DNA from 4 places in the Streptomyces sp. BB1-1-1 genome. Region 4 is predicted to be linked to each of the others. Evidence: riboswitches for the same ligand, from Rfam matches in the RefSeq annotation. Region 4 holds a riboswitch; each other region holds the start of a gene.

Region 1 (7,548 bases), 380 kb from region 4:
CCGACGACCACCCCAGCGTCGAGGAGCACCTCACCCTGCACGACCTCGCCCGGCTGCCCTGGGTCACCTACCAGCGCACCTACGACGCCCCCGCCGTGCGCCAACTCGGCATGCTGGGCATCGAACCCCGGGTCGAGGTCTCCGTCGACAGCTTCCAGCTGCTGCCCCTCCTGGTGGCCGGTACCGGGCGCATCGCCCTGATCCAGGCCCGCCTCGCCCGGCTGATGGAGCCGCTCGCCGCCGTGCGGGCCGTGGAGCCGCCGTACGAGGCGGTGCCGCTGCAGGAGGCGATGTGGTGGCACCCCGTGCACACGCACGACGCGGCCCACATCTGGCTACGGGAGACCGCCGCGCGAGTCGGCAGGCACATGGCGGCGGTGAACGAACCCCGGGCCGCCACCTGAGTGGAAGGCGCTTGCTCCGAGTGGGCGCGTCCGGTGAAGACCTCTCGCCCGTCGGCGCGCTGGGTGGTGACCTCGGGGCGGCAAGCGCTTCGATCCTCGGGTCAGGTCGTTCCTGGTGGACGCGAACGGGGGCCTGAAGTACACCGGGGACGCCTATCTGGACGACTGGATGGGGTCGTACTCCCACGACACCGACTCGGAGTTCTTCGCCCACTCCAGCGTCCACCGCGACAAGTTCGCACCCCGGCCTGGACACCGCTGTCGCGTCCCTCGTGCCGACCACGGACGCCTACGGACGCGTCGGCTCGGTCAACGAGGTCTGGGACGAGCTCCTGGAACGCATTCCACTGCCCCCGGGTACCACCACGGACCAGAACGAGTCGATGCTCAAACAACTGGCCTGTCACCTGCTGTACGCCATACCGGACCACGAGTGCAACTGGGGCTTCGAGGGTGATCGGTTGCCCAGCCCGGGGGCGAACTGGGACATCGACCGGGCCGAGCCGAAGAGGGTGACGGTCGGGGCGATGATCATCGACTCGGGCTGGATCCCAGGACTCCCGCAACCGCGCGGCACCGGAGGCCTGCTGGACGACCTGCTGCCGGGAATCGGGCTCGACCTCGGCCGCTGAGCACCGTCCGGACGAGGGTGGTTCAGATATCGGGCTCACGGCGGCTCTGGCCGGATAACGCCTCCGTGGGTCGTTGTCTCTTCAGCAAGACTTGTTGACCCACGACACATGCGCACCGTCGCTGCGGTGGCCCGTGCCCGGGAGGCCCTGATGCTGTCAGACGCGAGTCCGGACGAGGACGGGACAACAGCCCCGCCCGGACGGCAACGGCCTCCCGCCGATCGCGTCGCTCTCCGCGGCGACCTGCGGTCCGCCCTGCCCGACGCCACCGCGGCGGTGGTGGTCACGGCGCTCGTGTTCGCGTTCCTGTACGCCCGCATGGAGTCGGGTGCTTCGGACACCGTCGCGGTCATGCCGTTCATGGACGACGCCGGCACCTACTGGATGTACCTGCTCAGCCAGGCGTTCGGATGGTCGGGGCTGCTGTGGGCCTGGGGAACGGTCATGCTCGGCCTGCTGCTGTCGGGACCACGGCCCACCCGGCTGCCGGTCTCCCGGCGGGTACTGGAGCGCTGGCACCGCACCACGAGCCTGACGACGATGGCGCTCATGACCGCGCACGCGCTGATGTTCGCGGCGGAACTCGTGCGCTACGAGACGAAGGTGGGCTGGGCCGAGCGGTTGTGGGTGGGCTTCGCCGACAGCTTCGTACCCGGCTGGTACGACTCCGGCACCGGTCGCATCGCCATCCCGCTCGGCCAAGGTGCCCTGTACCTGGCGATTCCGCTGGGGCTGCTGTTCTACGTCCGGCACCGCATCGGGGCGAACACCTGGCGACGGCTGCACCGTTTCGTGATCGTCGTCTACGTGCTGAGCGTGTGGCACACACTGCTGTACGGAACCAACGTCTGGTACGGGGAGTGGCCGCGCACCGTCCTGTGGCTGCTGCAAGTCCCCGTGGCCTTGCTGCTGTTGGCCCGCCTGCTGAGACCGGCCCGGCGGGCCGAGAGGCTGGGCCGGCCGGGTGGGGGTACGGCCCGGTCGGGCTGGTGGCTACGGGTGGCAGGACGGGCCGCCGCCGGGGCTGTCGTCGTCGGGCTCGTGGTCGTCGTGGTGTCCGGCCGTGACGGCGGACGGGACCGTCCGTCCCATCCGCCCGCGACGGCCCCCCACTCCCAGGAGACCGATTGACGGCTTGAACGGGGCGGGCGAGGCGGTTCGCGACATGGGATGATGGCCGGCGACAAGGCGACGGCGGACGAGGAAGCCGGTGGAAATCCGGTGCGGTCCCGCCACTGTGATCGGCGAGCGAGTTCCCGACAGGCCCTGCCCGGCAACGGGCGGGAACGCCGGGTACGAGCATCGACCTGAGAGCCAGAGACTCACGCGGTCGCCTCCTCGACGAACCACCGGGGCGGATCTCCCCGGAGAGAGGGACGGCACCGCATGCCCGCAATGCCGACCGGACGAACGACAGACGACGCGAGGGCCGCAACGGCCACCGGCCCGGTGCCGTGCCGCATCGTCGTGTGCCGCGACTGCTGCTGCGGCAGCCCCAAAGTGACCGGCGTCGACCACACGGCCCAGACCGAACGCCTGCGCGCCGCGGCACCGGTGCGTGTTTCCGACTGCCTCGACGTCTGCGACCAGGCCAACGTCATCGTCGTACAACCCTCCGCGGAAGGCCGCGCCGCCGGTGCCCGGCCGGTCTGGCTCGGACTGGTCAACGATCCGGACGCCACCGAGGACATCGCCGCGTGGGTCCGCGCCGGTGGCCCCGGCGTGGCGCCCCGGCCGGACATCCTGGACCTCTACGCCTTCACTCCGCCCGGGCGCCGCGCGACCCGCTGACCCCGCGTCCACCAAGCGTGCGGACCAACGGCACGCCCCTGTGCGAAATACTCTCCCGATGAGTTCACGCACGTCCCCGATCAGCCGGCCGATCAAGATTCGGAGGGCCGTCGCGCGGGATGCCAAACGCCTCACGCGGCTCGTGCGTGGCTCGGGCGCCTACGCCGGTAAGTACGCAGCCGCGGTCGCGGGCTACCGGGTCGGGCCCGACTACATCGAGGCCCACCGCGTCTTCGTGGCCGTCGGCGCCGACGAGCCTGGAGGCCCGGTTCTCGGGTTCTACTCGCTCGTCCTCGCCCCACCGGAGCTCGACCTGCTGTTCGTCGCCGACGAAGCGCAAGGACGGGGTATCGGACGGCTGCTCGTCGCGCACATGCGGTCCGAGGCCCGTGCCGCCGGGCTCGACCGTGTCAAGGTCGTGTCGCATCCTCCCGCCGAGGACTTCTACCACCGCGTAGGCGCGACGCGGACCGGAACCGCGCTCGCCAACCCGCCCGCCGTGCCGTGGGACCGCCCCGAATTCGAGTTTCGCATCGCTTCGGAATGACGCGGTGTCTCATAGGTTCCGCCTGTACGGGCCATCGATTAGCCGTCCAGTCCGCCCTGTTCACCGAGGTCGGCTGCGAACGCGTCATCCGCTTCGCCTTCGACCTCGCGCGCACCCGCACCCGCCGCAAGGTCTCCTCCGTCACCAAGAGCAACGCCCAGCAGTACGGCATGGTGCTGTGGGACGACGTCTTCAAGCGCGTCGCAGCCGACTACCCCGACGTCGGACCGAGAGCGTCCTGGTCGACGCCATGTCCGCCAAGTTCGTCCTGCACCCCGAGGACTGGTCGGTCGTCGTCGCCTCCAACCTCAACGCCGATATCCTCTCCGACCTCGGCAGCGCCGCCCTGATGCTCGACCGTTTCGGCCCGCCCGACCAAGCGGCCCGACCGCACCGGGCCTCCCGCTCAGCGGGGGCCCGGTACGGCTGTGTGTTCAAAGGCCATTGAACGAAGTTTCGAGGGGGTGCGTGAACGCCGTGTCGCCGGGCACAAGGGCTATCGCACCGAGGTCCTGGCATTCGTAGCTGGTCGGGACCTACCAACCAAGGGGCGAACTGAGGCCCTGTGAGGCGTATACGCACACGCGCCTGAGTCGGAATCGACGATGGGATTTTAAAATGATCATTCTTGGGCTCATTCTGCTGATCATCGGCCTGCTTGTAGGCATGGGTCTGCTGACGACGATCGGTGGCATCCTCATTCTGGTCGGCGCCATCCTGTGGATCCTGGGTGCGACCGGTCGCGCGGTCGGTGGACGCAAGCACTTCTTCTGAGGTCAAGGCGCCTCACCGACTCGCTGCGACGAGTGACTGTCCGGTCCTGCCTCGTTGGCGACGGGTTTGCCCAGGAGGGCAAGACCTGGCGTGAGATCACCTGGTCAGACCGGTGTCCCGCACCCTCTCGTTATAGCCTCGGTCCCTCACTGGATACCACATGGCACAGGTTGTAAGACCGTCTACAGGCGTCCAGGTCAGTCCAGGGTGACCGTGTAAGGCCAGCTCAGAGCGTTTGATCTGAAGGCGTCGACTCAGTTGGTGATCGGCTTGTGATAGCGGCGTTCGACGAGAAGCTCCGCAGGTGCGGTCCGGCAGGGCTCTTGAGTGGGGTGGGTTTCTGCGTCTGTCTTGGGCGTCCTTTCACTTGGGGGTCCTCCTCTCCGAGTACGGAGGCGGGGACGCGGTGACAGCAAGCCTCCAGGGTCGAGCCACAGCGTGCGGCCCGGGAACTGTGCGCAATCGGCTTCGGGGCACACTGTCTGCCACTGCAAAGTTCACGCCTCGGTGTCCCGGCCGGTCGGGGGGGCCATGCGTGGTGTCGGTGCAAAGCAAGGATCAGCGGTTGTTGGAACGTATCCTGGAGGACCAGCATCGCAAGCTGGCGCCGGACAGGAACCGGGATGACTTCTTCACGTTCTTCGCCGCGGACAAGGCTCTGCAGGACTGGGACCTGGACAACGACGAGATCACGGACGGCATCGTCGACGGCGCGCATGGTTGCGGCATCGACGGCATCTGGACGTTCGTGGACGAGCGCTACATCACCGCTGATGCACATCAGTTTCTCCCGTCGCGTGCCGGCAAGATCGAGCTGGTCGTCTTGCAGGCGAAGAACTCCTCGGGATACCAGGAGTCGGTGATCGAGAAACTGCACTTTCATCTGCCCGCTCTGCTGGACATGGGTCGGGACGAGGAATACCTGGTCGCCCACACCAACGCCAAGCTGCTCGAACGCACGCGTCGCTTCCTGCATATCCTCGAAGAACTGGCATCGTCCTTCCCGCAAGTTCGCATCAAGGTCATCTACGCGAACAAGTAGGCGAAGATCACTTCCGACACCCGGGCCGACCTTGAATACCTCAGCGCCGCTGACCTGCGCGAGCGGACTGCCCGCGGAGCCAAAGCTGTCGCACAGCTCACTACCGCTTCATCACGTCCGATAACGAAGCGTTGCGCTTGGAGCTGTTCGAGTCCAACGTGCGCGACTACGCGGGGTCTACGGCCGTGAACAACGCCATCGGCGAAACCCTGAAGTCCGGGACCGGCGAGGACTTCTGGTGGTTCAACAACGGTGTCACCGTCGTCGCGGACGCTGCCCAGATCGCCGGCAAGAGGATCGTGGTCAAAGAGCCTCAGATCGTCAACGGGCTCCAGACCAGCCACGAGATATACAGCTACATTCAGAACGGTGGTCAGCACCGCGACCGGTCCCTCCTCGTCAAGATCGTTGTCGCGCCTGAATCCGGCACGGCTCGCGACCGCATCATCCGAGCGACCAACAGCCAGACCCAGCTGCCCGCCGGCGCACACACCAGGCTGCGCGCGTTCCTCGCCCGCTATGCCGAAGACCGGCCCTTGCTGGGTGACTCGCTGGGGAACTGGCTCCACCCGCTGGCAGCCATGTCCGCCTACACACTCACTCGGCTGCGGCAGCCTACGCCGCGAGACCTGCTCAACATCGACCCTGGGCACCTCAGCGATGACTTGATGTTCCGCATGACAGGCACTCTGGAGCAGAGCTTCAAAAGCGTTCTGCGCCGCAACAAGGCCGGCGGCGTGGACCGGATCGCCCGTACCCCCGACTTCACCACCTGGGGTACCAGGTGCCGGTCACCGTCACCCACGTGTCGGTCTCCGGTGCACGCACGCCACGGACCTCCGCCTTGACCGCCGTCGCGTCGGCCGCGCAGCACGCAACCGGGTCACGTCCCAGGTGCCGTCGTCATCACGGGTGACGAAACCGGTGAGCCGCACCGTGCGGTCTCGCAGCGAGAAGCCGCTGTCGTACGCGGCCCGGGAACCGAACTCGGCCAGGCTCAGACCCACCGGGTCACGGGCAGGCAGTGCGGGGAACGTGCCGACGAACTTCTCGGCACGCCCGGCTTCTTCCCGTGCCGCGCTGTAGAAACCCAGCGCAGGAGGAGGGAAGCAGAGCAGGGCGACGGCGGGCAGGGCGAGCAGCCAGGAGACACGAGGAGCGCCGGTATGGGCGTAAGCGTGATCATGCTGACCGCGCCCGTCGGCCTCGTCGGCGCCCTCCCGTGCCGCTCGGGCCGTCAGCGCGCCCCGCACCAGACCGAGAAGCGCCAGCAGCGCACCGGAGGCGATCAGGTACGGCCGCAGTCCGTCCGGTACGTAGCGGAGGTAGAGGTCGCTGAAGAGCGAGACGCGCAGCACCGCGGCGCCGACGAGCAGCAACAGCACGGCGGAACCGTACTTCCTCACAGCAGCCACCACCCCACCAGGACGCTGCCGGCCACCGCGGTCGCCCAGGTGACGGACGAGAATCGGAGGGCGCAGCCCCGCCCGAACGTGCCCGCCTGGAGGCGAAGAGCTTCAGACCGACCATCGGCCCGACCACCATGAACGCCAACTGGGCCACCGGTCCGAACCCGCTCAGCGACGCAGCCACGAAGGCGTCCGCCACGCTGCACACCACAGCACCACCGCGAGCACCGCCAGGAGCAGCACCGACACCCAGGCGGATGCCGTGAAGAGGTCGAGCAGCGACCGCGGCACGGCGCTGTTGAAAGTAGCCGCCGCGGCCGCCCCGACCACCAGAAAGCCCTCTGCGTGCAGGAAGTCGTGCTGCAGCCCGGACGCGAAGGCGCCCGCGCGTGAGCCCGCGGCCTCCGTGGTGGGCCTCGTCGGCAGCCTCAGCCACTCCGGGCGGCCGAAGCATGCCCACAGCCAGCCCATGGTCACGGCGGTGCCGGGGCGGCGAACCGGGCCACCACCATCATCGGTTCACCGGGGAAGGCGAGGGACGTGGCGACGAGCACCACGGGGTTGACCGCGGGCGCGGACAACAGGAAGGCGAGGGCGGCCGCCGGGGCCACCCCGCGCCGCATGAGACTGCCGGCCACCGGCACGGACGCGCACTCGCACCCGGGCAGCACCACTCCGGCCGCACCCGCCACGGGTACCGGGAGAGCGGGACTGCGCGGAAGCAACCGGGCGAAGACCCGTTCGGGAACCAACGTGCCGACGGCCGCGGAGACCAGCGCACCGAGCAGGAGGAACGGCACCCCCTGGACGACGACGGCGGTGAACACCGTCCACCAGGCCGCGACGGGAGGCGTGTAGAGATCGAGGGCGAGTGTCGGGCCAAGCACGCTGGCGACCGTGACGATCGTGAGGAGCGCGAACCCGCCGAGCAGGACGTTCACCGCCGCCC
Region 2 (7,548 bases), 4.6 Mb from region 4:
CCAGCCAGCGGTAGGCCGCCATGTAGTGGTGCGACGGCGGCATGTCCGGGTCGTGGTAGATCGCGATCGGGTTCTCGCCGAAGCCGCGCGGCGGCTGGATCATGACCACGACGTTCCCGAACTGCAGCGACGCGAGCACGATGTCGTCCCCGTCGACGTACAGCGAACCCGGCGGCTCGCCCCACGCCTGGCGCATGCCCTCCCGCAGCTCCGGGTCCAGCTTCTCGAACCACGCCCGGTAGTCGGCCAGCGGCACCCGCGCGGGCGCCGCCGCCAGCTGGTCCTCCGTCAGCCACTCGACGTCGTGGCCGCCGGCGGCGATCAGCCGGTGGATCAGCTCGTCGCCGCCGGACGGGTAGTCGGTGAGGGAGTACCCGGCGTCCCGCAGCGCGTCCAGGACCCGCACCGCGGAGGCCGGGGTGTCCAGCCCCACCGCGTTGCCGACGCGGGAGTGCTTGGTCGGGTACGCGGTGAAGACCAGCGCCAGCTTCTTGTCGGCGTTCGCCTTGTGCTTCAGCGCCGCGTGCCGCACGGCGATCCCGGCGACCCGCCCGGCCCGCTCGGGATCGGCGACGTACACCGGTACGTCGTCCGGCCCCTGCTCCTTGAAGGAGAACGGCACCGTGACCAGGCGCCCGTCGAACTCCGGGATCGCGACCTGCATCGCCGCGTCCATGGGGGAGAGGGCGGCGTCGGACGCCTCCCAGGCGGCGCGGGAGGAGGTGAGGCAGAGCCCTTGCAGCACCGGGACGTTCAGGTCGGCCAGCGCCCCGATGTCCCAGGCCTCCTCGTCGCCGCCGGCCGAGGCCTGCGAGGCGTGCGTGCCGCCGGCCGCGAGGACGGTGGCGACCAGGGCGTCGGCCCGGCCCAGCAGCTCGTACAGCCCGGGGTCCGCGCCGCGCAGCGAACCGCAGTAGACGGGCAGGGCGTTGGCGCCGTGCGCCTCGATCGCGTCGCACAGCGTGTCGACGAAGGCGGTGTTGCCGCTCAGCTGGTGGGCGCGGTAGAAGAGCACGCCGACCGTCGGGCGGCCCTGCGCGATGGCCCGTGAGCCGTGGACGCCGAACTCCGGCATCTTCTCCGGCTCGTCGAAGCCCTCGCCGGTCAGCAGCACGGTGTCGGAGAGGAACCGGGCGAGCTGGGTGAGGTTGGCGGGCCCGCCCTCGACGAGGTAGCGCAGCGCCTCCGCCACCACCCCGGCCGGCACCGACGACTCGGCCATCAGTTCCGCGTCCGGCACGCTCTCGCCGCCCAGCAGGACCGTCGGGATGCCGGCGGCCTTCAGCGCGGCGAGCCCGTCCTCCCAGGCGCGCTTGCCGCCCAGCAGGCGTACGACGGCGACGTCCGCGCCGTCGACGAGCCCCGGCAGCTCCTCCGTCACGTCGACCCGGGTCGGGTTGCCGATCCGGTAGGCGGCCTCCGACGCGCGGGCCGCCAGGAGGTCCGTGTCGGCGGTCGACAACAACAACACTGTGCTCATGCGGGCGCTCCCGGTGGAATGAAGGGCAGTCCTTGCGGCGCGCCGGACTCGATGAGCCGCCACAGCGCGTCCGTGTCCGCGTGGTGTTCGATCAGGTCGCCGAGCCGGTCGAGCTGCTCCTCGCGCAGCGCGGCGAACGAGGTGTCGGGGGCCGGCACGAAGCGGCGGCCCGCGGCGGCGGCCACCTCGCGCAGGAAGGCCCGCCGGAAGCCGTCCGACTCCAGCGAGCCGTGCCAGTGCGTGCCCCAGGTCTGGCCGACCCGGCAGCCGTCCAAGAAGGGTGCGCCGCCGGTGACTTCGGCGACCCCGTGGTGGATCTCGTACCCCTCGACGTGCTCGCCGAGGGCCTCGCCCACCGGCCGGGTGAGGGTCTTCTCGCGGGCGAACCGCACCCGCACGGGCAGCACTCCGAGCCCGTCCACGTGCCCGGCCCGGGACTCGACCTCGTCCTCGATGTGCTCGCCGAGCAGCTGGAAGCCGCCGCAGATGCCCAGCACGGGCCGCTGTTCGGCCACCCTGCGCGCGATGGCGTCCGCGAGCCCCCGCTCCCGCAGCCACTGAAGCGCCCGGACCGTCCCGCGCGTCCCCGGCACGATCACGAGGTCCGCGTCGGCCAGCTCCTCCGGCCGGTCCACGAACCGCACCACGACACCCGGCTCGGCGGCGAGCGCGTCCACGTCCGTGAAGTTGGACATCAGCGGGATCGCGCAGACAGCGACCCGCAGCACGTCCTCGCCGACCGGCGGCGCGACGACCGACTCGCGCACCGTCCCGCGCAGGGAGACGCGCAGTCCATCCTCCTCGTCGATGCCGAGCCCGTGTCGGAACGGCAGGACGCCGTACGTGTGCCGTCCGGTGAGCCCGTGCAGCATCTCGAGACCCGGTTCCAGCAGCGACACGTCACCCCGGAACTTGTTGACGAGGAACCCGGCGACCAGTGCCTGGTCCTCGGGCGCGAGCAGCGCCACCGTCCCGAAGCACGAGGCGAAGACCCCGCCCCGGTCGATGTCGCCCACCACGAGCACGGGCAGCCCGGCACCCCGGGCGATCCCCATGTTCACGATGTCCGTCCGGCGCAGGTTGATCTCGGCCGGACTGCCCGCCCCCTCACAGATCACCGCGTCATACGTGCCCCGCAGCTCGGCCAGACAGTCGAGCACCGTGCCGAGCAACTGCCGCTGCCGCCCGCCGTGGTAGCCGCGGGCGCTCATCTCGCCGACCGGCTTGCCGAGCAGCACGACCTGGCTGCTGCGCTCGCCGCCCGGCTTGAGCAGCACCGGGTTCATCAGCGCGGTCGGCTCCACGCGGCACGCCTGGGCCTGCATGGCCTGCGCCCGCCCGATCTCTGCGCCCTCGCGGGTGACGAAGGAGTTGAGCGACATGTTCTGCGCCTTGAAGGGCGCGACCTTGACGCCCTGCCGCACCAGCCAGCGGCAGATCCCGGCGGTGACGACGCTCTTGCCGGCGTCGGAGGTGGTGCCGGCGACGAGGAGGCCACCGTTCATGACGTACGTCCCTTCTTGAGGAGGCGACCGCTCACGACGTACGCCCCTTCCCGACGGCCCCGCGCGCGATCAGCCGCGCGCCCGCGCACACGCCGAGCGCCAGCCAGCCCACGCGCCGGGAGAGCCGGACGGCCCGGTCGATGTCGCCGGAGCCGGCCCGGACGGCGCGTCCCGCCGCCCCGTTGAGGACGGGCCGGTGCTCCACCCGCCCGCCGTAGGAGAGCGTTCCGCCGAGCCGCACGCCCAGGGCGCCCGCGAACGACGCCTCCACGGGGCCCGCGTTGGGGCTCGGGTGCTGTGCGGCGTCGGCGCGCCAGGCCCGTACGGCGCCGCGCGGATCGCCGCCGGCCACGGTGGTCAGTACGGCGGTCAGCCGGGCGCCCGGCCAGCCCGCGAGGTCGTCGAGGCGGGCCGAGGCCCAGCCGTACCGCCGGTACCTGGGGGACTTGTGGCCGACCATGGCGTCCAGGGTGTTCACGGCCCGGAAGCCGAGCAGTCCGGGCACTCCGCCGACCGCGCCCCACACCAGGGCGCCCACGACCGCGTCCGAGGTGTTCTCGGCGACGGACTCCACGACGGCCCGGGCGATCCCGTCGGCGTCCAGCGCCTGCGGGTCCCGCCCGCACAGGTGCGGCAGCCGCGTCCGGGCCGCCTCGACGTCGCCGGCCTCCAGGGCACGGCCGATCGCGCGGGCCTCACGGGCGAGCGAGGTGCCGCCGACGACGGCCCAGGTGGCGGCGCCGGTCAGGGCGACGGAGGCGGCGGGGGAGCGGCGTACGGCGCGTGTGGCGGCCGTTCCGAGGGCGGCGGCGCCTCCGGCGCACACGGCGGTGTGCAGCGCGCCCCAGCCCCGGTGGTCCCGCCACAGCACCCGTTCCACGGCACCGGCGGCACGGCCGAACGCGGCGACCGGATGTCCGCGGCGCGGGTCGCCGAGGAGGAGGTCACCGAGAAGGCCGGCGGCGGCGCCGTACGCGAAGACGCGTTCGGCGCGCACGGCTCAACCGGCCGTGGGGCGGGAGAGCGTGTCGCTGGTGTACCCGGAACCGGTGTACCCGGGACCGCTGTGCCTGGAACCGCAGCCGCGCATGGCGATATGTCCTCACTCAGGGTGTCCGCGCCCTGGTTAGAAGAGACCGGCGGTGAGAGTTCCTGGCTCCCGGGGGCTGTACCCCGGTCACAGTGGCGGGACCGCGCCGGATTCGCACCGGGCTTCCTCTCCTGCCGCCGTATTGGCTCCGGCAGTCCACCACGGCCCGCGAACACCCGTCAACCTGGCGTTGACCTGCGGCGGGGGAGTGTGCGAAGCCCCACACACGGGCGGTGTGCGCCGGCACGAGAAGAGGCGGGGCGCGGGACGGTCGGTGTCCGTCCCGCGCCCCGCCTCACAAGGGGATGCGCGCGGTGCCCGCGCGTGGTCGCTCAGGCGACGATCAGGTAGATGCCGTACGCCACTGCGGCCGCGCAGGCCGCGAAGCAGGCGTACGCGCCGGTGACCGCGAGGGCCGCGGAGCCGCCCTGTGCGGCCGCCCGCTCCTGGCGGGAGAGGCCGACGATGCCGAGGGTGAACAGGCCCACCAGGGCCACGGTGGCCACGAGGCTGACCCCGAAGACGGAGCCGAGAGCTGCCCAGTCGATGCTCATGGAGTTCGCTTTCCTTCGTACCCGGGGCGCGGGCTCAGACGGAGGTGGTGGCCGAGGGGGCCTTGGAGTCGGACGCGGAGCCCGGGGCACCGGCCGCGGCCAGGTCCTCGGTCACGCCCGCCGGGGGCGGGGAGACGGCGGCCATCGCCGTGGTCACCACACCGGCCTCCTCGGGCTCGTCGACGACGTTGGTGTGGTCGACGATCTCGCGCCGGGAGAGCTTCCAGATGGCGGCGCTGGAGGCGACCAGGAAGACCGCGACGAGCGCGGTGCCCCAGTCACCCAGGCCGCAGACCCACTCGGCGATCGCGGCGACCAGGGCCGCGGCCGGCAGGGTCAGGCCCCAGGCGACGAACATCCGGGTGGCCGTGGACCAGCGCACCACGCCGCCCTTGCGGCCGAGGCCCGCGCCCATCACCGCGCCGGAGACCGAGTGCGTGGTGGAGAGGGAGAAGCCGAGGTGGGAGGAGGCCAGGATGACCGTCGCGGCGCTGGTCTGGGCGGCGAAGCCCTGCTGCGGCTGGAGGTCGGTCAGGCCCTTGCCCATGGTGCGGATGATGCGCCAGCCGCCGAGGTAGGTGCCGAGCGCGATGGCGATGCCCGCGGAGAGGATGACCCACATGGGCGGGTCGGAGTCGGGGGCGAGCGAGCCGCCGGCGACCAGGGCGAGGGTGATGATGCCCATCGTCTTCTGGGCGTCGTTGGTGCCGTGGGCCAGCGAGACCAGCCCGGCGGAGGCGATCTGCCCGGCGCGGTAGCCCTTGGCGGCGGCCCTGCCGTCGGCCTTGCGGCCGAGCTTGTACGTCAGCCGCGCGCCGAGCAGCGCCGCGAGGCCCGCGACGAGCGGGGCGGCGATCGCCGGGATCAGCACCTTGGTGACGAGCGCGTCGCCGTTGACCGCGCCGACGCCCGCCGAGGCGACCGCGGCACCGATCAGACCGCCCATGAGGGCGTGCGAGGAGCTGGACGGGAGCCCGACCAGCCAGGTCAGCAGGTTCCAGAGGATCGCGCCCACCAGAGCGGCGAAGATGACCTCGGGACGGATGCCGGTCTCGTCGACGAGACCCTTGGAGATCGTGTTGGCGACCTCCACCGAGAGGAAGGCGCCTACAAGGTTGAGGACGGCGGACATGGCCACCGCCACCTTGGGCTTGAGCGCACCGGTCGAAATGGTCGTTGCCATCGCGTTCGCGGTGTCGTGGAAACCGTTCGTGAAATCGAACGCGAGTGCGGTTACCACCACAATCGCGAGGATCAGCGAGAAGCTTTCCATTTACCCAGGCAATCGTTCGAGGTCATTGGCTGGACGAACGTAGGTAACCAGAGTGAACGGAAGATGAACTGGACAGGGCGTCACGGTGACCGGAACCGGCGCCGCCGCCTCCCTCTCCGTGCCCGGCCCGATGCTCTCCGGATACGTGCCTGGCAGGATCGCCGCGAGGCCGGTCGGCGGAGGTTCGTGAGGGGCGCGGAAGTGCCCGAAGGAGACGGTGACTGTGACGTATTCGCGGGTCGGAGGGGTGGGCGCGGACGAGGAACGGGCCAGGGCGGAAGCCTGGGAGGCCCTCGTCGCGACAGCCTGTCGAACGGTGGCGGACGGCCTGGTCGTGGGCACCTCCGGCAACGTCTCGGTGCGCGTGGGCGACACGGTGCTGGTCACCCCTTCGGGTGTGCCGTACGACCGTCTGGCCCCGGCCGACGCGACCGGCGTCGACCTCGACGGCCGGCAGGTGCTCGGCAGGCTCGTCCCCACCAGCGAACTGCCCATGCACCTCGCCGTGTACCGCGCCACCGACGCCCGGGCCGTCGTCCACACCCACGCCGTGCACGCGACGGCGGTCTCGCTCCTGGTCCCCGAACTCCCGCCGGTCCACTACATGACCGCCGCCCTAGGCGGCCCCGTCCGGGTCGCCCCCTACGCGGCCTACGGCACCGAAGAACTCGCCCGCCACATGCTCGACGCCCTCACCGACCGCACCGGCTGCCTCCTGCGGAACCACGGCACGATCACCTACGGCACCTCCCTCGACCAGGCCTACGACCGCACGGCCCAACTGGAGTGGATGTGCCACCTCTGGCTGACCGCCTCCTCGGTACCGGGCCGCACACCGTCACTGCTGACGGACGACCAACTGACGGAGGCGACGGAACGGCTCCGGGGGTACGGGCAACGGGGGTACGGGGAGCGGGACTGACGAACGGCTGGCTGCCGGGCGGGGCCGCGTGACGTCCGGCGGTGGGCGCGGGGTGCTGGGCGCCGGGCCCGGGGCTTCGGGCTCGCGGACGTCCGGTGACGGGAGCGGGGGCCGGGCCGCTGGGCCCGGGGCTTCGGGCTCGCGGGGCGCCGACGGGACGGCCGGTCGTCGACGCGTGTGGCCAGGGGGCGGGGGCCGGTGGTCGGTGGCGGGGGGACCTCGGGTGGGCGGGGGCGCGGCGTCGGGGGCGTCCGGGAGGGCGTAGGCCGCCCCAACGACCGGACCGTCAGCCGTCGGCCGTCGGCCGTCGGTCGCCGATCGGGCAGCCGGGCGCCGGTAGCTGATCGGGCCACCGGCCACCGGCCACCGATCGCCGGCGCGACGGCCGGCAGCCGAGCTTTCCGGCGTGGGGAGGGCGAGCCCCCGGGCGCCCGGCGCCCGGCGCACCGCACCGCCGACGCCCCCGCGGCGGAACCCGCCGTCGGCGATGCGCGTACCGCGCTGCTTCGGGGGTACCGGCAGCGGGACCGACTCATGGCTCAGGGCCCGACCGGGCGGCCGACGGGGGCTCGTCACCCCCCGCCGCCCGCCCACTGGCCGCCCAAGGACTCCAACAGGAGACTGGCCCCATGCGCACTGTCACAGCGACGGCCGCCGCCGTCACCGCGGCCCTGGCGGCCGGTGCAGCGAGCGTCGCCGCCGGCCGGCTCGCCAGCGACGCCGC
Region 3 (7,548 bases), 950 kb from region 4:
GGCCTCGGCGGCCGCTCGTTCGGCACCTGGGTCACCTGGTTCCTGCTGGGCGGCGACCTGTACACCGCGTACACCTTCGTGGCCGTACCGGCGGCGATCTACGCGGCGGGCGCGGCCGGCTTCTTCGCGGTGCCTTACACGATCCTGGTCTACCCGCTGATCTTCACCTTCCTGCCGCGGCTGTGGTCGGTCTCCCACAAGCACGGGTACGTGACGACCTCGGACTTCGTGCGCGGCCGCTTCGGCTCGAAGGGGCTGTCGCTGGCGGTCGCCGTCACCGGCATCCTGGCGACGATGCCGTACATCGCGCTCCAGCTGGTCGGCATCCAGGCCGTCCTCGACGTGATGGGCGTCGGCGGCGGTGAGGACACCAACTGGTTCATCAAGGACCTGCCGCTGCTGATCGCCTTCGGTGTGCTGGCGGCGTACACCTACTCGTCGGGGCTGCGCGCGCCCGCGCTGATCGCGTTCGTCAAGGACACGCTGATCTACATCGTGATCGCGGTGGCGATCATCTACATCCCGATCAAGCTCGGCGGGTTCGACGACATCTTCGCCGCGGCGGGCGACAAGTTCGACGAGTCGGGCAAGGGCGGGCTGGTGCCGGACCACGGCGGCCAGTGGACGTACGCCACCCTGGCGCTCGGCTCGGCGCTCGCGCTCTTCATGTACCCGCACTCGATCACCGCGACGCTGTCCTCGCGCAGCCGTGAGGTGATCCGGCGCAACACCACGATCCTGCCGCTGTACTCGCTGATGCTCGGCCTGCTCGCGCTGCTAGGCTTCATGGCGATCGCGGCGGGGGTGAAGGTGGAGAACGGGCAGCTGGCGATCCCGCAGTTGTTCGAGAACATGTTCCCGGACTGGTTCGCCGGCGTGGCCTTCGCGGCGATCGGCATCGGGGCCCTGGTCCCGGCGGCGATCATGTCGATCGCGGCCGCGAACCTCTTCACCCGCAACATCTACAAGGACTTCATCAAGCCGGACGCCACCCCGGCCCAGGAGACGAAGGTCTCCAAGCTGACGTCCCTGCTGGTGAAGGTGGGCGCGCTGGTCTTCGTCCTGGGCATGGACAAGACGGTCGCGATCAACTTCCAGCTGCTCGGCGGCATCTGGATCCTGCAGACCTTCCCGGCCCTGGTCGGCGGCCTGTTCACCCGCTGGTTCCACCGCTGGGCGCTGCTCGGCGGCTGGGCGGTCGGCATGGTCTACGGCACGGTCGCCGCCTACGGTGTCGCCTCGCCGACGCAGAAGCACTTCGGCGGCTCGTCCGAGGAGATCCCGGGCATCGGCGAGATCGGCTACATCGGCCTCACCGCCTTCGTGCTGAACGTCCTGGTCACCGTGGTCCTGACCTTCGTCATGCGGGCGCTGAAGGCCCCCGACGGCGTCGACGAGACGAAGCCCGGCGACTACACGGCGGACGCGGGCGACCCCGGCGTCGAGGTGGAGCTGCCGCCGGCCACGGCGGGCACCTCGCACTGATCGCCATCCCTGCTACGCGGCGGGCCGTCGGAGAAATCCGGCGGCCCGTTGTCGTACCCGTACGGCACACTCGGCGCCATGGACTTCGTGATCCGGCAGGCGGCGACGGACGAGTACGGCACCCTCGGTGAGATCACCGCGCAGGCCTATCTGCGCGACGGCCTCCTCGACTTCGGGGAGAGCGACGCGTACCTCGGCGAGCTGAGGAACGTCGCCAAGCGTGCGGCGGCCGCCGAGGTGCTGGTCGCCGCGGCGGACGGCCGGGTGCTCGGCGGCGTGACCTTCGTGCCGTCCGGCGGCCCCATGGCCGACATCGCCCGGCCCGGCGAGGCCGAGATACGGATGCTCGCCGTCGCCCGCGAGGCACGCGGACGCGGGGTGGGCGAGGCCCTCGTACGGTCCTGCGTCGACCGGTCCCGGGCCGTCGAGGGCTGCGCGCGCGTGGTGCTGTCCACCCAGCGCACCATGCGCACCGCCCACCGCCTCTACGAACGGATGGGCTTCACCCGCACGCCCGACCGCGACTGGAACCCGCTGCCGGAGCTCGACGACATCACGCTCCTCACCTATGAACTGACGCTCTGACACCAGCGCCACCTCTCGACGGCTCCTCCGCGACACAACATCTGGGGGTGCTCGCCGAACCCGGCACAAGATGTATGCTCGTGCTCGCTGTCGCCGCAGGGGAATCCGGTGCGAATCCGGAACTGTCCCGCAACGGTGTACTTGTGTGTATCCGCGCGTCTCCGCACGTGTGCACACGCATGTCCAGTCCGAGGACCTGCCGACAGTGCGCCCGTACCGTCCCGGTCCGGGTGCCTGACGTCCGGGCCTCGTGGAGTGGGCCGGTGGACGCGACGCCGCGTGCGCTCGTGAGCTGCCCATGCCCTCCCCCAGGCCCCGTGCCGAGCGAGGGAGTGCCCCCACGTGACCATCGCGCCAGCCGACCCGGTTTCAGCGACCCCGGCGACGACTTCAGCGACCCCGGTGACCGAGGAGCCCGACGGGCCCGGTGCCGCGTTGCTGCGGATCCTGACCGAGCTGACCGCCGACCTCCCCGGCGCCGACCCGGGCCGGGTCGCCGCCGCCGCACTGCGCGGCCGGTCCGCCCGTGCGGACGAGTCCGAGCTGCGGGAGCTCGCCACGGAGGCGGCGGCCGGGCTCATCTCGGAGGACCCGGTCTACTCCAGGCTGGCCGCCCGGCTGCTGACCATCGGCATCCGCGCCGAGGCCGCTTCCCAGGGCGTCACCTCGTTCACCGGGTCGGTCACCACCGGTCACCGCGAGGGCCTGATCGCCGACCGCACCGCCGAGTTCGTACGGCTGCACGCGGACCGCCTGGACGCGCTGATCGACCCGGTCGCCGACGACCGCTTCGGCTACTTCGGCCTGCGCACCGTGTACAGCCGCTACCTGCTCCGGCACCCGATCACCCGCAAGGTCGTCGAGACGCCCCAGCACTTCATGCTGCGGGTGGCCGCCGGACTCGCCGAGGGCGACACCACGCGTGCGGTCGACGAGGTGGCCGCGCTGTACGGGCTGATGAGCCGCCTCGACTACCTGCCCTCCTCCCCCACCCTGTTCAACTCCGGCACCCGGCACGCCCAGATGTCGTCCTGCTACCTCCTGGACTCCCCCAAGGACGAGCTGGACTCCATCTACGACCGTTTCCACCAGGTCGCCAACCTCTCCAAGCACGCCGGCGGCATCGGCATCGCCTACTCCCGCGTCCGCGCCCGGGGTTCGCTGATCCGCGGCACCAACGGGCACTCCAACGGCATCGTCCCCTTCCTGAAGACGCTGGACGCCTCGGTCGCCGCCGTGAACCAGGGCGGCCGGCGCAAGGGCGCGGCGGCGGTCTACCTCGAGACCTGGCACGCGGACGTCGAGGAGTTCCTGGAGCTGCGGGACAACACCGGTGAGGACGCCCGCCGCACGCACAACCTGAACCTCGCCCACTGGGTGCCGGACGAGTTCATGCGCCGGGTGGACGCCGACGGACAGTGGTCGCTGTTCTCGCCCGCCGACGTGCCCGAGCTGGTCGACCTGTGGGGCGAGGAGTTCGACGCGGCGTACCGCGGGGCCGAGGCGGCGGGGCTCGCCCGCAAGACCCTCCCCGCCCGTGAGCTGTACGGCCGCATGATGCGCACCCTCGCGCAGACCGGCAACGGCTGGATGACCTTCAAGGACACCGCCAACCGCACCGCCAACCAGACCGCCGAGCCCGGGCACGTCGTCCACTCCTCCAACCTCTGCACGGAGATCCTGGAGGTCACGGACGACGGGGAGACGGCGGTCTGCAACCTGGGCTCGGTCAACCTCGGCGCGTTGGTCGACGTGGCCAAGGGCGACATCGACTGGGAGCGTCTGGACGCCACCGTCCGCACCGCCGTCACCTTCCTGGACCGGGTCGTCGACATCAACTTCTACCCGACCGGGCAGGCGGGCCGCTCCAACGCCCGCTGGCGCCCGGTGGGCCTGGGCGCGATGGGCCTCCAGGACGTCTTCTTCCAGCTGCGCCTGCCCTTCGACTCGCCCGAGGCGAAGGCGCTCTCCACCCGCGTCGCCGAGCGGATCATGCTCGCCGCGTACGAGACCTCCGCCGATCTCGCCGAGCGCGACGGCCCGCTGCCGGCCTGGGAGAAGACCCGGACGGCCCGGGGTGTGCTGCACCCCGACCACTACGGCGTCGAGCCCACCTGGCCGGAGCGCTGGGCGGCGCTGCGCGAGCGCATGGCCACGACCGGCCTGCGCAACTCCCTGCTCCTCGCCATCGCGCCGACCGCCACCATCGCCTCCATCGCGGGTGTCTACGAGTGCATCGAGCCGCAGGTGTCCAACCTGTTCAAGCGCGAGACGCTCTCCGGTGAGTTCCTCCAGGTCAACTCGTACCTGGTGGACGACCTCAAGCGGCTCGGCGTCTGGGACGCCCGCACCCGCGAGGCGCTGCGCGAGGCCAACGGCTCGGTGCAGGGCTTCTCCTGGATCCCCGAGGACGTCCGCGCGCTGTACCGCACCGCCTGGGAGATCCCGCAGCGCGGCCTGATCGACATGGCCGCCGCCCGCACCCCGTACCTCGACCAGGCCCAGTCGCTGAACCTGTTCCTGGAGACGCCGACCATCGGGAAGCTCTCCTCGATGTACGCGTACGCCTGGAAGCAGGGCCTGAAGACCACGTACTACCTGCGCTCCCGCCCGGCGACCCGCATCGCCCGCGCCGCCGCCCGAGCCACCGTCCCCGTGCAGGCCGGCCCGGACCCCGAAGCGGTCGCCTGCTCCCTGGAAAACCCCGAGTCCTGCGAGGCCTGCCAGTAATGACCACCGAGACCCCCGCGAACCCCACCACGAAGAACCTGCTCGACCCGGGCTTCGAGCTGACGCTGCGCCCCATGCGCTACCCGGACTTCTACGAGCGCTACCGGGACGCCATCAAGAACACCTGGCACGTCGAGGAGGTCGACCTCCACTCGGACGTCGCCGACCTGGAGAAGCTCAGCCCCGAGGAACAGCACCTGATCGGCCGGCTGGTGGCCTTCTTCGCCACCGGTGACTCGATCGTCGCGAACAACCTGGTGCTCACCCTCTACAAGCACATCAACTCCCCCGAGGCCCGGCTGTACCTGAGCCGGCAGCTGTTCGAGGAGGCCGTCCACGTCCAGTTCTATCTGACACTGCTGGACACCTACCTGCCCGACCCCGAGGACCGCAACGCGGCCTTCGCCGCCGTCGAGAACATCCCCTCGATCCGCGAGAAGGCCGGGTTCTGCTTCAAGTGGATGGACTCGGTCGAGTCGATCGACCGCCTGGAGACCAAGGCCGACCGCCGCCGTTTCCTGCTCAACCTCATCTGCTTCGCCGCGTGCATCGAGGGCCTGTTCTTCTACGGCGCCTTCGCCTACGTCTACTGGTTCCGCGGCCGGGGCCTGCTGCACGGACTGGCCACCGGCACCAACTGGGTGTTCCGGGACGAGACGATGCACATGTCCTTCGCCTTCGACGTCGTCGACACCGTGCGCAAGGAGGAGCCGGAGCTGTTCGACGACGCGCTCCAGCAGGAGGTCACCGACATGCTGCGGGAGGCCGTCGAGGCCGAGCTGCAGTTCGCGCGCGACCTGTGCGGTGACGGCCTCCCGGGCATGAACACCGACTCGATGCGGCAGTACCTGGAGTGTGTGGCCGATCAGCGGCTGACGCGTCTCGGCTTCGCCCCGGTGTACGGCTCCGAGAACCCCTTCTCCTTCATGGAGCTGCAGGGCGTTCAGGAGCTGACCAACTTCTTCGAGCGGCGTCCCTCGGCGTACCAGGTGGCGGTGGAGGGCACCGTCGACCTGTCCGAGGACTTCTGAGTCTCCTTCCCCGCTCCCTGGTCCTCCCGGGCCTCCCTGAGCTGACGGTCGATGCGCTTGTCGCGCACGATGCCGATCACCGAGGGGAGGACCATGAGGACCAGGAGTCCGAAGGTCACGAGCATTCCGATCAGGGCTTCTATCTGGTTTCCGGTCATGACACCACTGTCGCGCCGGATACTCCTTACCGGGAGTGGCAGGACTGCCGTAGGACCTCGATTTCCTGCCACTTCCGAGGCACACTGGGGGCATGCTGCAGAACGTGGCCGCCGTCCTGCTGGACGGCGCGCATCCCTTCGAACTCGGTGTCGTCTGCGAGGTCTTCGGCATCGACCGGAGCGACGAGGGTCTGCCGGGGTACGACTTCGCGGTGGTCTCCGCGGAGGGCCCGGAGCTGAGCACCCATGTCGGCGGGCTCACCGTCTCCACGCCGTACGGGCTGGACCGGCTGGAGGAGGCCGACCTGATCGCCGTGCCGGCGGGGAGCGACTATGCCCGCCGGGAGTATCCGCCGGAGCTGCTGGACGCCCTGCGGCGGGCGGTGGACCGGGGCGCGCGGGTGCTGAGCGTGTGTTCCGGGGTGTTCGTGCTGGGCGCCGCCGGGCTGCTGGACGGGCGGCGGTGCGCGGTGCACTGGCACCACGCGGCCGAGCTCGCCCGGCAGTACCCGCGGGTCGCCGTCGCGCCCGACGTGCTCTACGTGGACGAGGACCCCGTGATCACGAGCGCCGGCACCGCCGCAGGCATCGACGCCTGTCTGCACATCGTCCGCAAGGAACAGGGGCCGGAGGTCGCCAACCGGATCGCCCGGCGCATGGTCGTACCGCCGCACCGGGACGGCGGTCAGGCGCAGTACATCGAACGGCCGCTGCCGCGCTCCTCCTGCGACACCGTCGGCGAGGTGCTGGCCTGGATGGAACAGCACCTCGACGAGGAGGTCACCGTCGAGCAGCTCGCGGCCCGGGCGCACATGTCCCCGCGCACCTTCGCCCGCCGCTTCCAGCAGGAGACGGGTACGACTCCCTACCGCTGGATCCTGCGCCAGCGTGTGCTGCTGGCCCAGCGGCTGCTGGAGGCGACGGACGAGACGATGGACGCGATCGCGTGGCGCACCGGCTTCGGTACGTCGGCGGCGCTGCGGCACCAGTTCGTCCGGGCCCTGGGCACCACCCCGCACGCCTACCGGCGCGCCTTCCGGGGCCCGGAGGCCGTCGCCTGAGCCGCCGCGCCACCGCGCCGCTCACCGTGCGACGGGCCTGACCAGCAGGTCGTGCGGCCGCAGGGTGATGCCGACCCGGACCGCGTCGTTCGAGCCCGCCACCTGCTCGAAGCGGTACTTCGTGGCGAGCGCGGCCGTGATCAGCGTCAGCTGCGCCATGGAGAAGTGGTCGCTGGGGCACTTGCGCTTACCCGCGCTGAACGGCTTCATGGCGTATTTCGGCACATCCGCCGCACGGTCCGGAATCCACCGGTCCGGGTCGAACTCCAGGTTGTCCGCGTACGACTTCGCATCGCGTTGGATTGCGTACGGACTGTAGATGATGTCCGACCCGGCCGGAATGCGATAGCCACCGAGTTCGGTCTCGACCACCGCGCGCCGCGTCAAAATCCACACGGCGGGACGCAAACGCATGGCCTCCACGATGACATTGCCGGTGTGCGTGAGCCCTCGGACATCCTCGAATGCCACGGGGCGTCCGCCGGTGACCGCTACGAC
Region 4 (7,548 bases):
ACGACGGCACCCGCGTCGCGACCGCCCAGCTCATCGCGGCCGGCGTACCGGAGGAGCGGGCCCGGACGGTGGTCGAGGACGTGGCCCCGACGGTGACCGCGGAGGGCGTCGCGGACGAGTGAGCCGCGGCCCGTGGTCCCGTCGGGGCCACGGCTCGTATCTCCGTAGGGGCCGCCGCCCGTACCCCGTAGGGCAGGTTCGTTCGCCCCGTGACCCGACGGGTTCGCCCGCGCCCCCTCGCCCCAGTACGGCGAGCAAGCCCCGCCTCCGTCACCCCTCACCTCAGTACGGCGAGCAGGCCCCGCCCCCGCCCCGACCCCGTCACCCCTCGCCGCACAGAGCACGCACCGCCCCTGTCGCGGTGTCGGCGCCCACCCCCGCGACGATCAGCGCGGCCACGGCGGCGCCCGTGCCGTCGTCGTCCCAGACACCGCGACGCGCGCAGCCCAGGAGCGCCAGCAGGTGCGCCTCCAGCGCCGCGCCGAGCACACCGGCCGGTACGGCGGTGTGGAAGACGCCCGCGCGCCGGCCACGGGCGAGGATGCCGGCGAGCTTGTCACGGGCCGGGGCGAGGATCGCGCTCACCCCTTCCGGTCCGAGGCCGCGGTGGCGGGCGAGGGCGATGAGCGTGCCGTAGCGGTCGCCGATCGGCCACAGGCCGAGGACGAACCGGGCCAGGGCGACGGCGGGATCGTCGTCCGGGGCCGGCGCGTCCGTGCCGCCGATCGCGTGCAGTACCGCCTCCGCGGCCTCCTCGACGAGCCCTCCGACCAGTGCGTCCCGGCCGGCGAAGTGGCCGTAGAGGGTGCGACGCGCCACGCCGGCGGCCGCGGCGATCTCCGTGAGGCTGCTGTCGGGGTCGCGGCCCAGTTCCCGCTCGGCCGCTCGCAGGATGCGGGCGCGTGTGGTGGTCACGTCGGTACCTCGATCGGAAGGGGCGCTTGAGGCGAGGCGCGCCCGGTGGAAATGGCTCGATGGCAGGGTCCCGTTGGTAGGGCCCGTCGGCAGGGACCCGCCGGCAGGGGCCCGTTGGAAGAGACCCGCCGGCAGGGACCCGTCGGCCGAGCCCCCGAGATATTTGCACGCCACTGTGCAACAAACTACTCTGTCAGCAGTCTGCACATCGATGGGCAATTAACTTGCCCCTCACTCGCTTGCCCTCTTTCCCGGGAGCCCCCATGCCCCTCCTAGCCACCACACCCGTCGACAAGATGACCGGGCCCTACGCACGGCGCTGGTGGGCGCTCCTCGTGCTGTGTCTGAGCCTGCTGATCGTCGTCATGGCCAACACGTCCCTGATCGTGGCCGCGCCGGACATGACGACCGACCTGGGCCTGAGCAGCAGTGACCTGCAGTGGGTCATCGACGGCTACACCGTCCCGTACGCCGCGTTGATGCTGGTGCTGGGCTCGATCGGCGACAAGTACAGCCGTCGAGGCGCGCTGGTCACCGGCCTGGTGATCTTCGCCGGCGGTTCGGTGATGGGCAGTCTGGTGGACGAGACCGGGCTGGTCATCGCGGCTCGGGCGATCATGGGCGTCGGTGCCGCCGTCGTCATGCCGGCCACGCTGTCCCTGCTGGTCGCGGTCTTCCCGAAGGGGGAGCGGGCCCGCGCCATCACGGCCTGGACCGCCACCTCCGGCCTCGCCATCGCGGTCGGTCCGCTGGTCGCCGGATGGCTCCTGGAGGACCACGCCTGGGGCTCCACCTTCCTGGTCAACGTCCCCATCGCGGTCGCCGCCGTCGTCGGCGCGCTGATCCTCGTACCGCCGTCCAAGGCGGCCGGCATGGGCCGGATCGACTACGTGGGCGGCCTGCTCTCCATCGTCTCCGTCGGCAGCCTGGTCTACGCGAGCATCGAGGGCCCGCACTTCGGCTGGGGCGCCGGCCCGGTCGCCGCGGCCGTCGCCGCGGGCCTCGGCCTGGTGGCCTTCGTGTGGTGGGAACTGCGCCACCCGCACCCCATGCTGGACGTGCGCAGGTTCCTGCTGCGGCCCTTCAGCGGCTCGATGCTGGCGGTGCTGTTCTTCTTCTTCGGTACCTACGGCGCCATCTACTACGCCACGCAGTTCCTGCAGTTCGTGCTCGGCTACGGGGCTCTGGAGACCGGTGTACGCCTGCTGCCGCTGGCCGGGGCCGTGTTCGTCGGCGCCGCGGCGACCGGGAAGCTGACCCCGAAGCTGGGCGTGAAGGCGATGGTGGGGTCCGGCATGGTGATCGGCACCGTCGGTGTCCTCCTCCTGGTCCTCATCGAGAAGGACTCGACGTACGCCGACTTCCTGGCCCCGATGCTGCTGCTCGGCCTCGCGATCGGGCTGAGCGTGTCCCCGGCCACCGACACCATCATGGGCTCCTTCCCGGAGAGCGAGCTGGGCGTCGGCGGCGGCGCCAACGACACCGCGCTGGAGCTCGGCGGCTCGCTCGGCATCGCCGTGCTGGGCTCCCTGCTCGGCACCGCCTACCGGGACGAACTCGCCGACCTGGTGGGCAACCGGCTCCCGGCCGCCGCGCTGGACACCGCCCAGGACTCCGTGGGCGGCGGGCTGGCCGTCGCCGAGCGCCTCGCGACGGACCCCGCCGCCGGCCCCCAGCAGGCGCAGGCCCTGGCCGACGCCGTGAACCAGTCCTTCGCGCACGGTGTCGCCACGACCAGCCTGGTGGGCGGGATCATCATGGCCGCCGGCACCCTGATCGTCCTCGCCGTCCTCCCCGGCCGCCGCGGTACCCGGCAGCGGCCCGAGGAGAAGACGGCCGAGGCGGCCCGGGACGCGGAGTACAGCGACTCGGCGCGCTGAGCCCGAGCCACCCCGACCGGCACCCCGTCAATCGGTCAGGGCGGCCAGCTCCTCCGCCGTACGGGGGCCCGCCGCCGAGTCCGTCAACAGGCCCTGCGCGCGCAGCAGCCGGGCCGCCGCGACGCCCCACGGCAGCCGCAGCCCGGCCTGCCGCAGCAGCTCGGCGCGGGCCAGCGTCGGGGCCGCGGGGCCGGTGTGCACGCCGGCCGGGGTGAGCAGGGCGGCGTCGTCGGACCAGCGCAGGGCGAGGTCGACGTCGTGGGTGGCCATCACCACGGTGGTGCCGCCCGCGCGGAGCCGGTCCAGGGTGGCGAGCAGCCGCTCCTGGCCGTCCGGGTCCAGCCCGGCGGTCGGCTCGTCGAGGATCAGCACCCGGGGGCGCATCGCGACGGCCCCGGCGATCGCGGTCCGCTTGCGCTGGCCGTAGGACAGCAGGTGGGTGGGCCGGTCGGCGAGTGCGGCGATGTCCAGCGCGGTGAGCGACTCCTCGACCCGGGAGCGGACCTCCGCGTCGGACAGGCCCAGGTTCAGCGGCCCGAAGGACACGTCCTGGGACACCGACGCCGCGAACAGCTGGTCGTCCGGGTCCTGCACCACCAGTTGCACCGTGGTCCGCAGCCGGGTCAGCCCCTTGCGGTCGTACGTCACCGGCTCCCCGTCGACCGTCAACGTCCCCGCGTGCGGCCTGAGTCCGCCGCTGAGCAGCCGCATCAGCGTGGTCTTGCCGCTGCCGTTGCGGCCCAGCAGCGCGAGCGCCCGCCCCTCGCGCACCGCGAAGTCCAGGCCGGTGAGCACGGCCGGGCCCTCCTCGTACGCGAAGGACACGCCCCGCAGGGCGACCAGGAACGACGCGGCCGCATCGCCCCTCTCGATCGTCTCGCTCACGACAGCGGCCTTTCCAGTACGAGGGTGAGGGCGGCCAGCACCGCCAGCAGCGCGACGCTCGCCGCCGTGAAGGGCACGGAGACGCGGGCCTCGGGCACCAGGACGCGCAGCGTGCCGTCGTAGCCGCGCCCGGCGAGCCCCGACTGCAGCCGCGCCGCCCGGTCGAAGGCCCGCACGAACGCCGTGGCGCCGAGCCCGCCGAGCGAACGCCAGGCGGCGGCCCGGGTGGTGTGGCCCAGCCGCGCGGCCTGCGCCTCCCGCACCCGGCGCACGGAGTCCAGCAGCAGGAAGCTCATCCGGTACGTCACCAGCGCCACGTCGACCACCGGCGCGGGCACCCCGGCCCGCACCAGGCGGGGCAGCAGGTCGGACATCGGCGTGGTGAACGCGAAGAGCAGCACCCCGAGGGAGGCCGCCGAGGTGCGCAGCAGCAGCTCACCGGCGCGCACCGGGCCGCCGTCCGCCGCCGTCAGGAACCCGCCCGGGCCGCCGACCTGCACCAGGAGCGGCAGCGCCCCGGTCACGCAGAAGCCCAACGGCACGCGGTACGCCCGCCACAGCCGGCGCCCGGGCACACCCGCCGGGCCGAGCAGCACGGCCAGCGCCGTCACCAGCACCAGCGCCGCGCCCGGCCAGGGCGGCAGCGAGATCGCGAGGACGGTCAGCCCCAGCCCGAGCACGGCCTTGTCCACGGGATGGCGGCGGCGCCAGCGACTGCTGTGCGCCGCCGCGTCGATCGGCAGCACTCAGTCCCCTTCGGGAGCGTCCCGCAGCGCCGCCGCCGTCCGCTCCTCGCCCTGCCGCCGGCCCCGGCGCAGCCCGAAGTAGTAGGCCAGCACACCCGCGCCGATCGCGGCCTGCACCGCGAACAGCGCCGACTCGATCTCCCCGGACGGCGGCTCGTACAGCGGCGAGAACCACGGCTCGTAGTCCGGCTCGATCTCCGTGATCGCCGTCTCCGCCTCGGCGTCGGCACCGGCGAACGGCTCCTCCTTGTGGTCGCCGAGACCCAGCACCAGCGGCAGCACCGCGAGCGCGGCCACGGCGAGCAGCAGCAGGGCGTTGATCTTCGCGTTGCGGCTCATCGGGCCACCGCCTGTTCCTTGGTCCCCGTCTTCGTCAACAGCACGCCCAGCCGGGTGAGTTCGCCCTTGCTGGACTGCACCAGCAGCCGCATCACGATGACCGTGAGCAGGCCCCCGCTGACCGCGAGCGGGATCTGCGTGACCGCGAAGATGGACCCGAACTTGCCGAGCGCGCCCAGGAACCCGCTGCTCGGGTCCGGGAACGCCAGCGCCAGCTGCACGCTGGTGACGCAGTAGGTCGACAGGTCGGCGACGAACGCCCCGAAGAACACCGCGACCATCAGCGGCACGTCGTAGCGGCGCAGCAGCCGGTAGACGGCGTAGCCGGCCCAGGGGCCCACGATCGCCATCGAGAAGACGTTGGCGCCGAGCGTGGTCAGCCCGCCGTGCGCCAGCAGCAGCGCCTGGAAGAGCAGGGTGATGGTGCCCAGCACCGCCATGATCGGCGGCCGGAAGAGAATGGCACCCAGACCGGTGCCGGTCGGGTGCGAGCAACTGCCCGTGACAGAGGGCAGTTTCAGGGCCGACAGAACGAACGTGAAGGCTCCGGAGGCACCGAGGAGCAAGGTGCTCTCCGGGTGCTCCCTGACCTCACGGGTGAGTGACCGTACTCCGTGGACGACGAACGGCGCGGACGCGACACCCCAGGCGATCGCGTGCGCCGGTGGCAGAAAGCCCTCGGCTATGTGCATGGCTCAGCAGACCCTCTCCAGCACCTCGTGGATGGACGACGCGCCTTGGCCGGTCTCCTGGCTTACGGGTACCACCGCCCGTGCTCCGCCTTCCCGGGTACGAGTACCCAGTGGCTGCCCGCGAGGGCCGGAGCCGGACTTCCCGATTCACAGTGGCGAGGGCCGCACCGGCATCACACCGGATTTCCCGTTCACCAAGGCGTGGCGACAGTAGTGCTCCCACCGGGGTGGTGACAAGCGGGCCTCCGGTCCGGCCGGCCCGGCGAACAGGCCTCGGTCCTGCGGAAACGGCCGTCCGCACCACGCCTTCGGCCGCCGTCAGTCGGGCCGGTCCCGCTCGGTCCGCCGGACCACCATGTCGCGCGCCCGGGTGGTCAGCGCGGTCGCGGCGGCGGTGAGGAACACGAAGCTGTAGGCGATCTGCAGGACGGTCACGATCCGCGCCGCCTGGCCCCGCGGGGTGATGTCCCCGTAGCCGACGGTGGCGAGCGTGACCACGGTGAAGTACAGGGCGTCGACGCGGGTGCGCAGACCGGTGAACTCGCCCGGCTGCTTGGCGAGGGCGTAGTACGCGGCCGAGAAGACGTGCACGGACAGGATGATCAGCAGGGGGATGACCACACCGGGCCGGGTCTCCGGGCGGTCGAGGAGCACGTGACGGATCTGACGGAGCAGCATCACGGCCACGAACGTCAGCACCAGGGCGAACAGCAGCCAGCTCAGTACGGGACGCCGCGGGCCCAGATGGTCGAGGGGGAGGACGAAGTAGGCCACGACCGTGGCCGCCGCGATGCCGGCCCGCACGAGCCAGGGCCGAACCGCGCGCCAGGCGGTACGCGGTCGGGTGCCGCCCGTCCCCGTGGTGGTGGCCCGGCGCTCGGTCACCGTGCCGTCTCCGGTGCCGCTTTCGGCGGTTCCGCTCCCGCTCCCGGCTCTGTCCGGCGGACCAGCTGGGTGACGACGAAGGCGACCACCGACGCGGTGACGATCAGCGGCATCTGGTCGTACGCGTCCCCGCCCACCAGCAGCACCGCCAGCACCGCGCTGGCCAGCGGCAGCCCGGTCACCGCGGCCGCCGCGGCGGAGATGCCGAGGGCGAGGGCCGGGGTCGCGCCGAAACCGGGCAGGCCGGAGCAGGCCATGGCGGTCGCCGTGCCCAGCAGTACGGCCGGGAAGATCGGGCCGCCGCGCAGACTGCCCAGCGCGATGCCCCAGGCCAGCCCCTTGCAGGCGACGAGCGCGACCAGCGCGCCCACGGACCAGGCGTGCGGGTCCGCGGCGAGCCGGGCCAGGGTCGCCTGTCCGGACAGCGCCGCCTCCGCCGGGGAACGGCCGGTGATCAGCGCGTACGCGGCGAGGCAGCCGCCGACCGCCGTGGCGCAGGCGACGGTGCGCAGGGCCGTGCGGTGCCGCGTCCAGGAGACGGTCCGGTGGCCCAGCTCGCGGCCCAGCGTGATCAGCACCGCGATCAGTGCCGCCGTCGGGACGCCCCACAGGAAGTCACCCACGTCCGGGTTGGCGCCAGGCGGCACGTCGTGCAGGGCCAGCGCGCCGATCTTCAGGCCGGTCCACTGACCGAACCCGGTGAAGACCAGGGCGCCCGTCGCGCTGGCCAGCAGACAGGGCAGCAGGAGCACGACCAGTTGGGCACCGGCGAGACCCGCGCCCTCGATGAGCAGCACCGCCGCCGCCACCGGGCCACCGAGGATGGTCGAGATCGCGGCGGTGGAGCCGGCGGTCGCGAGGATCGCGCTCGCCCTCGGGTCCCCCGCGGCCCCGGCCCGCCGTACCGCCAGCAGGGCGAGCCCGCTGCCGACGGCCATCAGCGGGGCCTCGGGGCCCAGCACCACGCCGAGCGGCAGCGTGGCGAGCGCCGCCAGGACGGCGCCGGGCAGCGCGCGGGGGCCGACGGGCGCGCCGCCCAGCCCGTTCACCGGCAGATGGCCGCCGGCGCCCGGCATCCGGGTCACGATCGGCGCCAGGATCAGCCCGGCGAGCACCAGCGCGGGCAGCGGCCACCACCAGGGCGGGGCGCCGTACCCGGCGGCCTCGGGCAGCGATGTCCACACCCAGTGCTGGAACTCGTGCTGG

What was found. A riboswitch is a leader RNA that binds a small molecule or an ion and turns the genes downstream of it on or off. The one in region 4 is predicted to bind cobalamin.
Region 1: it holds a riboswitch for cobalamin, as region 4 does, so the genes downstream of both, RI578_RS07375 ((2Fe-2S) ferredoxin domain-containing protein) here and RI578_RS09025 (energy-coupling factor ABC transporter permease) in region 4, are expected to answer to the same signal.
Region 2: it holds a riboswitch for cobalamin, as region 4 does, so the genes downstream of both, RI578_RS30210 (cobalamin biosynthesis protein) here and RI578_RS09025 (energy-coupling factor ABC transporter permease) in region 4, are expected to answer to the same signal.
Region 3: it holds a riboswitch for cobalamin, as region 4 does, so the genes downstream of both, RI578_RS13375 (ribonucleoside-diphosphate reductase subunit alpha) here and RI578_RS09025 (energy-coupling factor ABC transporter permease) in region 4, are expected to answer to the same signal.

Annotation. Positions count from the first base shown of each region.
Region 1 covers NZ_CP134203.1:1,585,263-1,592,810, reverse strand. The annotation lists gene RI578_RS07390 (LysR family transcriptional regulator) at 1-404, shown strand, start outside; gene RI578_RS07385 (hypothetical protein) at 677-1,036, shown strand; gene RI578_RS07380 (ferric reductase-like transmembrane domain-containing protein) at 1,187-2,167, shown strand; cobalamin riboswitch at 2,235-2,360, shown strand; gene RI578_RS07375 ((2Fe-2S) ferredoxin domain-containing protein) at 2,432-2,827, shown strand; gene RI578_RS07370 (GNAT family N-acetyltransferase) at 2,886-3,374, shown strand; partial or broken gene RI578_RS07365 (tartrate dehydrogenase) at 3,371-3,538, shown strand; gene RI578_RS07360 (hypothetical protein) at 3,625-3,822, shown strand; gene RI578_RS07355 (hypothetical protein) at 3,993-4,148, shown strand; gene RI578_RS07350 (hypothetical protein) at 4,684-5,190, shown strand; gene RI578_RS07345 (AIPR family protein) at 5,328-6,038, shown strand; gene RI578_RS07340 (hypothetical protein) at 5,988-6,575, opposite strand; partial or broken gene RI578_RS07335 (permease) at 6,593-7,548, opposite strand, start outside.
Region 2 covers NZ_CP134203.1:6,603,613-6,611,160, forward strand. The annotation lists gene cobN (cobaltochelatase subunit CobN) at 1-1,480, opposite strand, end outside; gene RI578_RS30205 (cobyric acid synthase) at 1,477-2,985, opposite strand; gene RI578_RS30210 (cobalamin biosynthesis protein) at 3,017-3,982, opposite strand; cobalamin riboswitch at 4,111-4,252, opposite strand; gene RI578_RS30215 (hypothetical protein) at 4,408-4,629, opposite strand; gene RI578_RS30220 (anion permease) at 4,664-5,902, opposite strand; gene RI578_RS30225 (class II aldolase/adducin family protein) at 6,126-6,824, shown strand; gene RI578_RS30230 (alpha/beta fold hydrolase) at 7,454-7,548, shown strand, end outside.
Region 3 covers NZ_CP134203.1:2,914,155-2,921,702, forward strand. The annotation lists gene mctP (monocarboxylate uptake permease MctP) at 1-1,485, shown strand, start outside; gene RI578_RS13370 (GNAT family N-acetyltransferase) at 1,564-2,070, shown strand; cobalamin riboswitch at 2,128-2,289, shown strand; gene RI578_RS13375 (ribonucleoside-diphosphate reductase subunit alpha) at 2,413-4,800, shown strand; gene RI578_RS13380 (ribonucleotide-diphosphate reductase subunit beta) at 4,800-5,831, shown strand; gene RI578_RS13385 (hypothetical protein) at 5,744-5,989, opposite strand; gene RI578_RS13390 (helix-turn-helix domain-containing protein) at 6,082-7,050, shown strand; gene RI578_RS13395 (cytochrome P450) at 7,072-7,548, opposite strand, start outside.
Region 4 covers NZ_CP134203.1:1,963,831-1,971,378, reverse strand. The annotation lists gene RI578_RS09055 (TetR/AcrR family transcriptional regulator) at 1-122, shown strand, start outside; gene RI578_RS09050 (TetR/AcrR family transcriptional regulator) at 322-915, opposite strand; gene RI578_RS09045 (MFS transporter) at 1,179-2,795, shown strand; gene RI578_RS09040 (ATP-binding cassette domain-containing protein) at 2,823-3,680, opposite strand; gene cbiQ (cobalt ECF transporter T component CbiQ) at 3,677-4,426, opposite strand; gene RI578_RS09030 (energy-coupling factor ABC transporter substrate-binding protein) at 4,427-4,765, opposite strand; gene RI578_RS09025 (energy-coupling factor ABC transporter permease) at 4,762-5,457, opposite strand; cobalamin riboswitch at 5,487-5,671, opposite strand; gene RI578_RS09020 (potassium channel family protein) at 5,776-6,261, opposite strand; gene RI578_RS09015 (chloride channel protein) at 6,339-7,548, opposite strand, start outside.